Regions from separate parts of the [Clostridium] hylemonae DSM 15053 genome, predicted to be linked through region 3. Evidence: predicted binding sites of a transcription regulator. Region 3 holds the regulator's gene; each other region holds the start of a gene.

Region 1 (4,198 bases), 1.4 Mb from region 3:
ATCGCCGAGTTTCCCTCGTAGAACAGCGCCGTTACATATCCTCCTATCTGGAATGCCTGCGGCACGAATGTCGCGATCAATACTGCGATCACAAGCGGTATGATAACAAGTCCGCCCGGCAGCTTTTTCATCTTGTTCAAAAGGTCAAGGTCTTTCGTTTTCTTTACTTCTGTTGTCTGTTCTCCCATTTTCTCACTTCCTCCAAATTGTTATTTTCTTGCTGATTCACGGAACAGCCGGCTCACAATGTCACAGGCTGTATTATCGTTGCCTGTCAGTCCCCCTTTTCCCACGACAGGGAGTCCGTCATAGCTTCCCACCAGGCGTCCGACGTCCGTCTGCGGTATGACATAATCCATTACTTCTATACACTCAACACCAAGCTGGTAACAAACATTGACCATCGTATCACCGCCTGTTGTGTAAAGTCCCGCTACTTTCTCTCTGCCGGCCTGCTCAAGCACCTGTGAAATGATCGTGCCGAGTCCCGCGTTGATTCTGTTGGCGCTCATACCGCCGGCATAATGTCTCTTGTTATCTTCTTCATCCAGATTCAGCAGCTCTCCGTGCAGCGCTGTCTCAAAGAGGATCGCCCTTGGCTGGGTCTCGGATTCCATCAGTTCTACCGCTTTATGTACCGCTTTGAACGCTTCGTCCATGGCCGCGTCGCCGCCTTCAATTAGGGGAAGCGGGTCTACGCTGATGCGGACATGTCTTTTGTCCTCACAGAGTACCTCCATCTGTTTCTTTGTGACTGGTGTCGCGCTGCCTGCCGCGATAAGTACCGTCTTGCCGTTCTCATCAGTCTCAGGTGGAACATTTGGTTCTTCCTCCTTGATCAGTCCGCGGTGGAAAGCAAGCTTTGACGTAAACGGGCCCGGATCCACTGCCACTACATTCCAGCGAAGTTCTATACACGCTTTCGCAATTTCTTCTACATCCCCGAGCGTGATCGCATCGACTACTATGACGCCGCATCCTGCGTTTCTTTCTTCTTCCAGCGCTTTCCTGACCGCCTCTTCTCCTTTTAATACTTTATCAAGCGTCACGAGGCCGACCTTGCGTTTTGTCTGGCCACAGAGCAGCCTTGGTATATAATTTTCCTTAACCGGGGTGCGCACGTCCTGTGCCACCGGGGTATTGACAAGTGCCACACCGTCGATGACGGAATAACCTCCAACGAGTATTCTTCTCGACTGAGGCATGGCCGGGACTACAACTGCGACCGCATCTTCTCCGGCGGTATCCAGCATTGCGTCCACTTCGATCCCGACTCCGCCGCGCAGCGTCGTATCGATACGTTTCGTAAAATATTTAACTCCCATGCGCTTAAGCGCCTGTGTTCCGGACTTTACTTTTTCGTATGCTTCGTTTGCCGGAAGCGCTCTGCTGTTGCTGCTTATGAGAACTGCATCCAGCTCATCCAGCCCTTCTGCTTTTTCTGCCGCTTCCTCATTGAAAAATACCGCCGTCCTTGCTTTTGACCTTGCAAGCAGCACACCCGTGGTGGTTGCCCCGGTCAGATCATCAGCTACCGCACCGATTAAAGGCATCTTTATCCCTCTCTTTCTATAAACACAGTCTCTTAGTTTTCTTCTCTTTCATGCTGTTTTGCAGCATACTCGGCAACTACTTTCGTAGATTCGATAAGACTTATGGAACCTGCGATGCCTTTACCTGCGATGTCGAACGCTGTGCCATGGTCTACGGAACTTCTTATGAAAGGAAGGCCGAAGGTGAGTGTCACGGATTTTTCAAAATCCAGTGTCTTGCAGGCAATGTGCCCCTGATCGTGATAGAGAGAAAGGATAGCGTCAAACTTTCCTGACTTTCCGATATTGAATACAGAATCTGCCGGACAAGGCCCTACCGCGTTGATTCCTTTTTCCTTCGCCGCCTCTACCGCCGGTCCGATGTCTGTCAGTTCTTCAGTCCCGAACAGACCGTTGTCTCCGTTGTGCGGATTTAATCCCGCAACCGCGATAAGCGGATTCTCGATTCCTACTTTGCGGAGCTCTTTATCGATATTGATAACATTTTCCAGGATCACGTCTTTGGTCGCATAGTGGCATGCGTCCACAAGGGACATGTGACGGCTGACGAAAAATACTCTCAGTTTGTGGCAGGAGAACATCGTCAGTGCATACGGGGAGTTTGTCGCGTTCTGGTAAATCTCTGTGTGCCCCGGTTCTTTTACGCCAACGAGTTTGATTGCACCTTTGTGGATCGGTGATGTGGACACTGCATCGATCTTCCCGGCCAGCCCAAGCTCAATGGACTTCATGATCCAGTCGATCGCCATCTGGCCTGCCAGCTTCTGCTCTTTTCCCCATTCAATGGAATCCGTGTCATAATCGCCGGTCTCCATTATATCTACAACGCCGTATTCGTACTTTGCCTCGGAAGGATCTGAGATCAAATTGTACTGAAGCTCCTTGCCAAGCACTTTGGCCGCTTTCTCCATGATCGCCCTGCTTCCGATCACAAATGGCTTGCAGCACTCGTGGATCTCTTTGCTCAGCATCGTGCCTACTACTATCTCCGGTCCGATACCTGCCGGGTCCCCCATGGTAATTGCTGTCACTGGTTTGAATTGCTCGCTCATTTTCTTCATTCCTTTCGTTTACTTTCGTTTATGTTTTTGTTTTGTTTTTCGTTTTTCTTTCTTTATGACTTCATATTACATTCGTTTCTTTTGATATGCAACCGTTTTTTGTAATTTCAGTACATTTACATATTTTCAACAATACTGTTTTGTGCATTTTAACCCGGATTTTTATATATGTTTTTCGTTTGCTTTCGTTTTTTCGTTTTGTTAATTATTTCACGGTTTAAAGTTGCGTTTTCACGTATTATCATATATAATAGACTCAGATTACAGATCAGTTTACATCAGATTCGCACAAGGAGGCAGTCATGCAGAAAAAATTATATTTTGGAAGTAACTTAAAGATGTACAAGAATATTCACGATACCGTGGAGTACCTTCAAGATCTCGTAGCGTACACAAAGGATATCAGCCGTGATGAAATCGAGCTTTTCATTATCCCTTCCTACACGACGCTGGAAAGCGCCACAAAAAATGTGGACCGTACATACGTAAAACTCGGGGCACAGAATATGTGCTGGGAAGATGAGGGGCAGTTTACCGGAGAGATCTCTCCTCTCATGCTGAAAGAACTCGGGCTTGACCTCGTCATGATCGGACATTCCGAGAGAAGACACGTGTTCGGCGAAACAGATATGGAAGAAAATAAAAAAGTAAAAGCAGCGCTTGACCACGGATTTACAACTCTGCTCTGCATCGGCGAGACCGCAGAGGAAAAAAATTACGGCATCAGCGCGGAAGTGCTCCGCACGCAGCTCAAAGTCGGATTTCACGATGTACCCAAAACACAGATTCCGAATATCTGGGTCGCATATGAGCCAGTGTGGTCCATCGGAGTCAACGGTACACCGGCAACGGCAGACTATGCGGAAGAAATGCACAAGGTGATCAAGCAGACACTGCTGGAGATCTTCGGCAGCGCCGGAGCAGACATCCCCGTATTGTACGGCGGCAGCGTCAATCCAGGCAACGCGAACGACCTCATCGTACAGCCGTCCATCGACGGACTGTTCACAGGCAGAGCCGCCTGGCAGGCAGATAAGTTCGATAAACTGATCCGCGATGCAAAAAAGACATTTGAGTCATTGTAAAGGGACACGTTAAAACGAATTGGGGACGGGGGAAATCTAGATTTCCCCCGTCCCCAATTTTACTCAATTTTACATTTCGTATAATTCGATCATATTATTGACTCTGTTTTTTATAACAGAAGGGTCAAATGGTTTATGTATGATCTCACAGATACCCAGGTCCTTGATACGCTGCATTTTAACCGCGGAGTTCTCGGCGGTGATGGCGATTACCGGTATATTTTCCAGCAGGCTCCGGCTTCTGGCTTCCTTCATCATTTCAATCCCGTCCATGACAGGCATTATAACATCCAAAAGAACTGCCGCTATTTCATCCCCGCGGGAGTCAAGGTGCTCCAGCGCTTCCTGCCCGTCTGCCGCCTCCAGGATCCCGAACTCGCCGCGCAGCACTTCCTTTAATATGACACGGTTCATCTCCGCATCATCCACGAGGAGCACAAGGCCCCGCTCCTTCTGCCGCGTCGGCTGTGGCCGGCCGGCCCGTTTTCTCTTCTGGTTC
Region 2 (4,198 bases), 110 kb from region 3:
AAGGAGAAAGTGAATGATATCGCAGAGACTTGGTAGAGAATTATTATTTTTTGACGGCGGAATGGGCACACTGCTTCAGTCGAAGGGACTGAAGCCGGGAGAATTGCCTGAGACGTGGAATCTGACCCACCGGGAAGAAATTATTGATATCCACCGGCAGTACGTTGAGGCAGGCAGTGACATTGTGCTGACAAATACGTTTGGCGCCAATGCGCTGAAATTCCATGATACAGAGTATGATCTCGAGGAAATTGTAACTTCTGCGGTCGGAAATGTGAGGGAAGCGGCCAGGACCGGTGTGAACGACGGACGCAGGGTGTACACGGCGCTCGATATCGGTCCTACGGGAAAGCTGCTGAAGCCGATGGGAGATCTGGGGTTTGAGGAGGCGTACGAGGCGTTTAAGGAGGTTGTGCGGTACGGGGAGGCAGCCGGCGCAGATCTCGTTCATATTGAGACGATGAGCGACACGTATGAGGTGAAGGCTGCAGTGCTGGCGGTGAAGGAAAACACGGACCTCCCGGTATTTGCCACCATGATCTTTGATGAGAGAGGGAAGCTTCTGACGGGCGCAGATGTGCTCTCCGTCGTAGCCCTGCTGGAGGGGCTTAGAGTGGACGCGCTCGGGATCAACTGCGGGATGGGTCCTGAGCAGATGATGTCTATATTGGATGAGATCATGAGATACACGTCCATACCGGTCGTCGTAAAGCCGAATGCCGGTCTTCCGAAGCAGCGGGAGGGAGAAGTGTATTATGACGTGGACCCGGAGCATTTTGCAGAGGCAATGTGCAGGATCGTGAAAAAGGGAGCGTGTGTGATCGGCGGCTGCTGCGGCACAACGCCCGCACATATCAAGGCAATGACCGAGCGGTGCGCGGGGCTTGTGCCTGCTGTGCCGACGAGTAAGAAAGAGACCGTTGTTTCCTCCTACGGGCAGGGAGTCGTCCTCGGGGACAGGCCGGTGATCATAGGCGAACGGATCAATCCGACAGGAAAAAGTAAATTTAAGCAGGCGCTGAAAGAACATGATCTTGATTATATTCTGAGAGAAGGAATCACCCAGCAGGAGAAGGGCGCGCATATACTGGATGTGAATGTCGGCCTTCCGGACATAGACGAAGTGTCCATGATGAGGGAAGTCGTCTGTGAGCTGCAGAGTGTCACGAGCCTTCCGCTTCAGATCGATACGGTAGACATAGAGGCGATGGAAGCGGCCATGCGCATATACAACGGTAAACCGATGGTCAATTCCGTCAACGGAAAAAAGGAATCCATGGATGCTGTATTTCCTCTGATCCAAAAATACGGCGGCGTAGTCATCGGACTTACGATCGATGAAAATGGCATTCCGGATTCCGCAGACGGGAGAGTGAAGGTCGCCGGAAACATCATCGAGGAAGCTGCAAAATATGGCATCGACAGAAAGGATATTGTCATTGATGTGCTTGCGATGACGATCAGTTCCGAGCCGGAAGGGGCGAAGGTAACGCTTGAGGCGCTCCGCAAAGTAAGGGAATGCTACGGCGTGCGCACGGTGCTCGGTGTCTCCAATATCTCCTTTGGCCTCCCGTTCCGTCCGGCGGTCAATGCAAACTTTTACACGATGGCTATGCAGAGCGGGCTGAGCGCAGGGATCATCAATCCATCCTCGGAGGACATGATGCGGTCTTATTATTCCTTCTGCGCACTCATGAACTTCGACCATAACTGTGAGCAGTATATTGCACAGTACGGCAGCCAGACGTCTGCGCCTGTGCAGATGTCGGAGATGACGCTTAAAAGCGCGATAGAAAAGGGCCTGAAAGAGGAGTCGTACCAGGCGGCTCTCCGGCTTGTGAAAGAGAAGGCTCCGCTTGAGATCATCAATGAGTATCTCATTCCTGCGCTTGACGTGGTCGGGAAAGGATTTGAGAAAGGTACTGTTTTTCTCCCGCAGCTGCTCATGAGCGCGGATGCGGCAAAGCTTGCATTTGCCGTGCTGAAAGAGGAACTTGCCAGAAGCGGGGAGAGCGCGCAGAAAAAAGAAAAGGTCATCCTGGCGACTGTCAAAGGGGATATTCACGATATCGGGAAGAACATTGTAAAAGTGCTGCTGGAAAACTACAGCTTTGATGTCATTGATCTTGGGAAGGACGTGCCGCCGGAGGAAATTGTCCTCAGGGCTGTCTCGGAGGATGTGCGCCTCGTCGGACTAAGCGCGCTCATGACGACGACGGTGGTCAGCATGGAGCGTACGATAAAGCTCCTTCGCAGGGATAAGCCGGACTGCAAAGTCATGGTGGGCGGAGCGGTGCTGAACGAAGAATATGCGGAAATGATCGGCGCAGATTTTTACGGGAAGGACGCGATGCAGTCTGTTTATTACGCGCAGAAGATCTTGCAGACAGCGGAGTAAGATGAGTACCGGCGCTGCCGTAGTCTAAGCGGGGAATAAATTGCGCTTCATGTTTTTGATTTAGTACAAGTGCGGTTGTTGACAGAAATTTAACGATTCAGTATAGTGGTGGAAGAAGTAAATTAGTGGAAAATATTCAGGAGGAAACTGCTTTATGATGAGAGGACTGGATACGACGGTCAGGAAGCTGAGAAGAAGAGTATTCGAGGAAGTTGCCAGACTTGGTTTTAAGGCGAATGCAGAGACGCTGAACGATGATATGGAGGCTATTCCTTATAAGATGGTAAATGAAGATACCGCGAAGTACAGGGAGAGTGTGTACCGGGCCCGGGCGGTCGTGCGGGAAAGGCTGAGACTGGCCATGGGGCTGTCTCTTCGGCCGGAGAATAAGCCGGTGCATCTGACCGCCGGCGTGGAATCCAGTAATATTTCCGACAAATATTATGAGCCGCCTCTCATGCAGGTGATACCTTCTGCCTGTGAAGCGTGTGAAGAGCGGGGATATGAGGTCAGCAACATGTGTAAGGGCTGCCTGGCTCATCCGTGTATGGAAGTCTGTCCGAAGGACGCTGTTTCCATGGTAAAGGGCCGTTCTTACATTGACCAGGAGAAGTGTATCAAATGCGGTAAGTGTAAGTCTGTCTGCCCCTATGACGCTATTTCAAGGAAAGAACGCCCGTGCCAGAAGGCGTGCGGCGTGGGAGCGATAGAATCGGACAACTGCGGGCGCGCGCGCATCAACAATGAAAAGTGTGTATCATGCGGAATGTGTATGGTGAGCTGTCCGTTCGGCGCCATATCGGACAAGTCGCAGATATTCCAGCTGGCCCGCGCGCTTACAGAGGGGGATGAGATCGTAGCTGAGATCGCGCCGGCCTTTGCCGGCCAGTTCGGGGACAATATCACGCCGAGAAATCTAAAGGCCGCGCTTCAGGAACTGGGATTTTCAGAGGTGTACGAGGTGGCTCTGGGCGCCGACATCGGGGCGGTGGCGGAGGCACATCATTATGTCAATAAAGTGACAACAGGAGAGCTTCCTTTCCTTCTTACTTCCTGCTGTCCGTCCTGGGCCATGCTTGCCAAGAAGTATTTCCCGGATCTGATCGACCAGGTTTCACAGGAGCTGACGCCGATGGTGGCCACCGCCCGGACGATCAAACAGGAACACCCGGAGGCAAGGGTGGTATTTGTAGGTCCCTGCGCGGCGAAGAAGCTGGAGGCTATGCGCAGGACCGTCCGAAGCGATGTGGATTTCGTAATAACTTTTGAGGAGCTTCAGGCGATGTTTGACGCGAAAGAGATAGACCTGACCAAATATGAGGCGGAATCCTCCTTCCACAATGCGACCGGGGCCGGGCGCGGTTATGCGGTAGCCGGCGGTGTGGCGGAAGCCATCGAAAAATGTGTGAAGGAATACTATCCGGGCGTGGAAGTGAGTATTGAACACGCGGAAGGACTTGCAGAGTGCAAGAAGACGCTGGCGCTGGCAAAGGCAGGGAAGATGAACGGCTGTCTCATTGAAGGAATGGGCTGTCCGGGCGGCTGCGTGGCCGGGGCCGGAACGAACATCCAGGTTGTGAAAGCGCAGAAAAAGATAAAAGAGTTCGTGGCAGCATCCTCGAAACAGCTGCCGCCGAAAGAGTTAGAAGAAATAGAGCTGAAATAACAGCCAGGGACAGGGCAAAATGAGCTGGGGACGGGGGAAAATCGATTTTCCCCCGTCCCCAGCTCATTTTGCCCTGTCCCCGCCCGTTGACAAACAGCCGGGTTCTCTTTATAATTAAGACTTAAGTATCAAAT
Region 3 (4,198 bases):
CGTCTTGTCCATGTGGAGCACGTGGTGTTCCTGATCATAGTATCCTATCTCTACATTGGTTCCGAGCGTAAAGGTCCCGCTGTCGGCAGGCACTACGTTGTTCAGTATCTTAAGAAGCGTCGTCTTGCCCGTTCCGTTGTCACCGATGACGGCAACATGTTCGCCTCTTTTTATCTCAAAGCTGACATCGGAAAACAGACGCTGGGACGGAAAGGACTTGCCCAGATGCTCCACGCTCAGCACATCATTTCCACTGATGCAGGACGGCTCCAGCGACAGATGTATCTCTGTGTTCGTCTCCTTTGGTTTTTCGACCGGCTGCAGTTTGGATAGCATTTTCTCGCGGCTTTCGGCCCGTTTGACAGATTTCTCCCGGTTAAAGGAGCGGAGCTTTTCGATCACTGCCTCCTGATGTTTGATCTCCTGCTGCTGGTTCATATATTCTTTCAGCTTCGCGTCCCGTATCATCTTTTTTTTCTCGGCATACTGGCTGTAATTGCCCATGTAGACGGAGAGTGTGCCAAGTTCGATCTCAAGCACCTTCGTCACGACTCTGTTCAGAAAATAACGGTCATGTGAGACGATAAGTACGGCGCCCTGATAATTTAACAGATAGGTTTCAAGCCATGCGATGGAGTTGAGGTCCAGATGGTTCGTCGGCTCATCCAGAAGAAGAATGTCAGGCTTTGTCAAAAGAAGCTTGCCGAGAGAGACCCTGGTTTTCTGCCCTCCGGACAGTGTGTCAACGCTCTTGGCAAAATCCGATTCGTCAAACCCGAGACCTTTTAAAACCCCGGTGATCTCACTTTCATAGGCATAGCCGTTGGCCCGCTCAAAGGCAGCGGTCAGACGGTTATATGTGTCAAGGCGCGCTTTTAAAGCATCTCCTTCGAGATGCTTTAATTCCAGTTCGATCGTGCGTATCTGGCGTTCGGTCTCGATGATATCCGCCTTTGCCGTCCTCACCTCTTCATATATAGTATTGCCGCCTGTCATTTCCTGGTGCTGTGCCAGATAGCCGAGCGTCTTTCCTTTTGTGAGTATGACTTCTCCGGCGTCAGCCGGAAGCTCGCCGACCATCATTTTCAGTATGGTCGATTTTCCGGCGCCGTTTGGCCCTACGAGGGCGGCTTTCTCATAGTCTTCTATATGAAAAGACGCATCTCTTACGATGACATCTTCTCCAAATGCTTTACTTATTCCGTGACATGCCAGTATCATAACTTCCTCCCACGCCGCGCCTGCAATGCTTCAAAAGCGGGCGCTGCTACCATTCATTATATCGAAAATAGGACAAAATACAACTAAAAGTTTGACTTTGAAGTGACAATTCTATATAATATTTTTTAGAACGTAACAGGAAGGTGAGTGCTAGTGGAAGAAAGAGAAATCTCTCAGGCGGTGATACGCAGGCTGCCAAGATATTACAGATATTTGGGGGAACTGCTGGAAAACGGGGTCGAAAGAATCTCCTCCAACGATTTGAGCAAGAGAATGAAAGTTACTGCATCTCAGATTCGTCAGGACCTTAACAATTTCGGCGGTTTCGGACAGCAGGGATACGGTTACAATGTAAAGTATTTATATACAGAGATAGGCAAGATTCTCGGTCTGGAGGAAGACCACAATATTGTCATCATCGGAGCAGGTAATCTGGGACAGGCGCTTGCCAATTATGCGGCTTTTGAAAAAAGAGGGTTTATCTTAAAGGGCATTTTCGATGTGAACCCGAGGCTGAACGGTGTTTCGATCAGAGGCGTGCCGATACGCATGATGGACGAACTCAAAGACTTTGTCCAGAATAATAATGTAGAGATCGCCGTACTTACGATTCCGAAGGAAAAGGCGATCGAGGTGGCAAACATGCTTGTAGAAAATGGTGTGCGCGCGATCTGGAATTTTGCGCATACCGATCTGAATCTGCCTGACCACATTATCGTCGAGAATGTTCACCTGTCTGAAAGCCTCATGAGGCTGTCTTACAATATCAGCCGTTACAACGATGAGCACAGCGGCAAAAAATAAGGAAGTATAAAAACGTGTAACGATGGGCATGTGAAGAACAGGCTTGTCTTTACACGTTCTTTTATATACCGGGGAGCTTTGGGTGAAAAAGGTTCCGGGAAAATAACAGGAGGTGAGAGGTATGAAATATTTACTGAATGCATCCCAGATGAAGCGCGCAGACGAGTATACGACCGGCCGGCTTCGGATTCCGTCACTGGAACTGATGGAGCGTGCCGCGGCCGGGTGTGTGGATCACATGGAAGAAAGCGGCCTGGACCTGACAAATGTGTGCGTAGTATGCGGGACCGGAAACAATGGCGGCGACGGCTTTGCGGCCGCAAGGATGCTGACAGAAAAAGGGCACAGGGTCACGGCTGTTCTCTGCGGGGAAGAAGAACACTGCACAAAGGAGACAAAGGAGCAGATAAAGCGGCTGAGGCAGACGGGCGCCGCAATCACTACGGAATTCAGGGAAGACAGCTACAGTGTGGTCATTGATGCACTGTTCGGCGTCGGATTAAACCGTGAGATCGAAGGAAAACGCAGGGAGCTTATTGACGCCATGAACCGCTCCGGGGGATTTAAGCTGGCGGTCGACATTCCGTCCGGCGTGTGCGCGGACAGCGGCGCTGTCATGGGGACTGCCTTTCGGGCGGACGCGACAGTGACGTTCCAGGAGATGAAGCTTGGCATGGAATTATATCCGGGAAAAGAGTATGCTGGTAAGACAGTGACAGTCAATATAGGGATAGATACGTCAGAGATAAAAAAGGAAAAAGACGCGGCATTTACGTATGAATGCGGTGAGTATAAAAGCCTGCTTCCGGTGCGCAGGGCGGATTCCAACAAAGGTACTTATGGCAGGGTGCTGGTCATCGCGGGAAGCAGGGGCATGTCGGGGGCGGCTTACCTGAATGCCAGAGCAGCGTATACGGCGGGCGCGGGACTCGTTCAGATCTATACGTCGGAGGATAACCGCGTGATACTGCAGACGCAGCTGCCCGAGGCCATCATCAGGACATATGACTTTTACGATGAAGTGGAATTGTTAAAGCTCCTGAACTGGGCTGATGTCGTAAGTGTCGGTTCAGGGATCGGAACGAGTGACAAATCACGAAAGATACTCAGGACGGTTATGGAGAATGTGGAGGTGCCGTGTGTGATAGACGCGGACGGACTGAATCTGATAGCAGACCATAAGAAGTATCTTGACCGGCTGAGGCATGAAAACTTTATATTCACCCCCCACATGAAAGAAATGTCCCGTATGACAGGCAAAGATATTCCGCAGCTGAGAGCGCGCAGAATAGAGATACTGCGTGAATTTGCAGAAGAGTACAGTGTCACGTGTGTGCTTAAGGATGCCCGGACAGTTACCATGCCTGCGGGAGGCCGTCCTTATGTGAATCTGTCCGGAAATGCATCTATGGCCAAGGCCGGTTCAGGTGATGTGCTCGCCGGTATAATTGCCGGTCTGCTCGCGCAGGGACTGGACCTGACAGACGCCGCAGTGCTTGGGACATATCTTCACGGCAGGGCGGGAGAACTGGCAAGCCGTGACAAGGGGAGTTACAGTGTCATGGCCTCTGACCTGATCGAATACACAGGGAGAGCCATGAAGGAAGAGGAGGACAGATAGATGAAAGCGTATAACAGAGTATGTGCCAGGATAGACCTGGATGCAGTGGAATATAATATAGAAATGATGAAGAATAACGTCCGGGACGGCGCAAAGATGCTCGGTGTTGTCAAGACAGACGGTTACGGACACGGTGCGGTACAGATCGCAAAGATGCTCTCGCCGAAGGATTATATGTGGGGATTTGCGGTTGCCACACTTGACGAGGCTGTTGTCCTTCGCCATGGAGGGATCGAAAAACCGATCCTCGTTCTCGGATGCATTTTCCCCGATCAGCGGGAGGATATGATAAAACACGACATCCGTATGACTTTGTACACCGAAGAAATGGCCCGCGAAGTGTCTGAGCTTGCGGTCAAAATAGGAAAGCAGGCATATATTCATATTAAGCTTGATACTGGAATGTCAAGACTTGGGTTCCTGATCGGGGAAGAAGCGGCGGACATCATAGAGCGCATCAGCAAAATGCCGAATCTCGTCATGGAGGGCATGTATACACATTTTGCGAAAGCGGATGAGATCGATAAGTCTTTCACCGGGAAGCAGATCAGG

What was found. Region 3 encodes Rex, which represses fermentation and respiration genes when NADH is low (regulators of the CRP and FNR family bind a similar motif). Its sites were predicted from a motif close to ATTGTTAANTANTTAACAAT; they were not measured.
Region 1: the regulator Rex is predicted to act here: its motif matches at 2,812-2,831, upstream of pdxA (4-hydroxythreonine-4-phosphate dehydrogenase PdxA).
Region 2: the regulator Rex is predicted to act here: its motif matches at 2,476-2,495, upstream of LAJLEIBI_RS07705 (4Fe-4S dicluster domain-containing protein).

Annotation. Positions count from the first base shown of each region.
Region 1 is NZ_CP036524.1:3,225,291-3,229,488, forward strand. It holds gene LAJLEIBI_RS15230 (2-keto-3-deoxygluconate permease) at 1-188, opposite strand, end outside; gene LAJLEIBI_RS15235 (four-carbon acid sugar kinase family protein) at 210-1,553, opposite strand; gene pdxA (4-hydroxythreonine-4-phosphate dehydrogenase PdxA) at 1,586-2,605, opposite strand; gene tpiA (triose-phosphate isomerase) at 2,917-3,699, shown strand; gene LAJLEIBI_RS15250 (response regulator) at 3,769-4,198, opposite strand, start outside.
Region 2 is NZ_CP036524.1:1,671,819-1,676,016, forward strand. It holds gene LAJLEIBI_RS07700 (homocysteine S-methyltransferase family protein) at 14-2,398, shown strand; gene LAJLEIBI_RS07705 (4Fe-4S dicluster domain-containing protein) at 2,553-4,064, shown strand.
Region 3 is NZ_CP036524.1:1,777,667-1,781,864, forward strand. It holds gene LAJLEIBI_RS08120 (ABC-F family ATP-binding cassette domain-containing protein) at 1-1,221, opposite strand, end outside; gene LAJLEIBI_RS08125 (redox-sensing transcriptional repressor Rex) at 1,375-2,025, shown strand; gene LAJLEIBI_RS08130 (bifunctional ADP-dependent NAD(P)H-hydrate dehydratase/NAD(P)H-hydrate epimerase) at 2,147-3,646, shown strand; gene alr (alanine racemase) at 3,647-4,198, shown strand, end outside.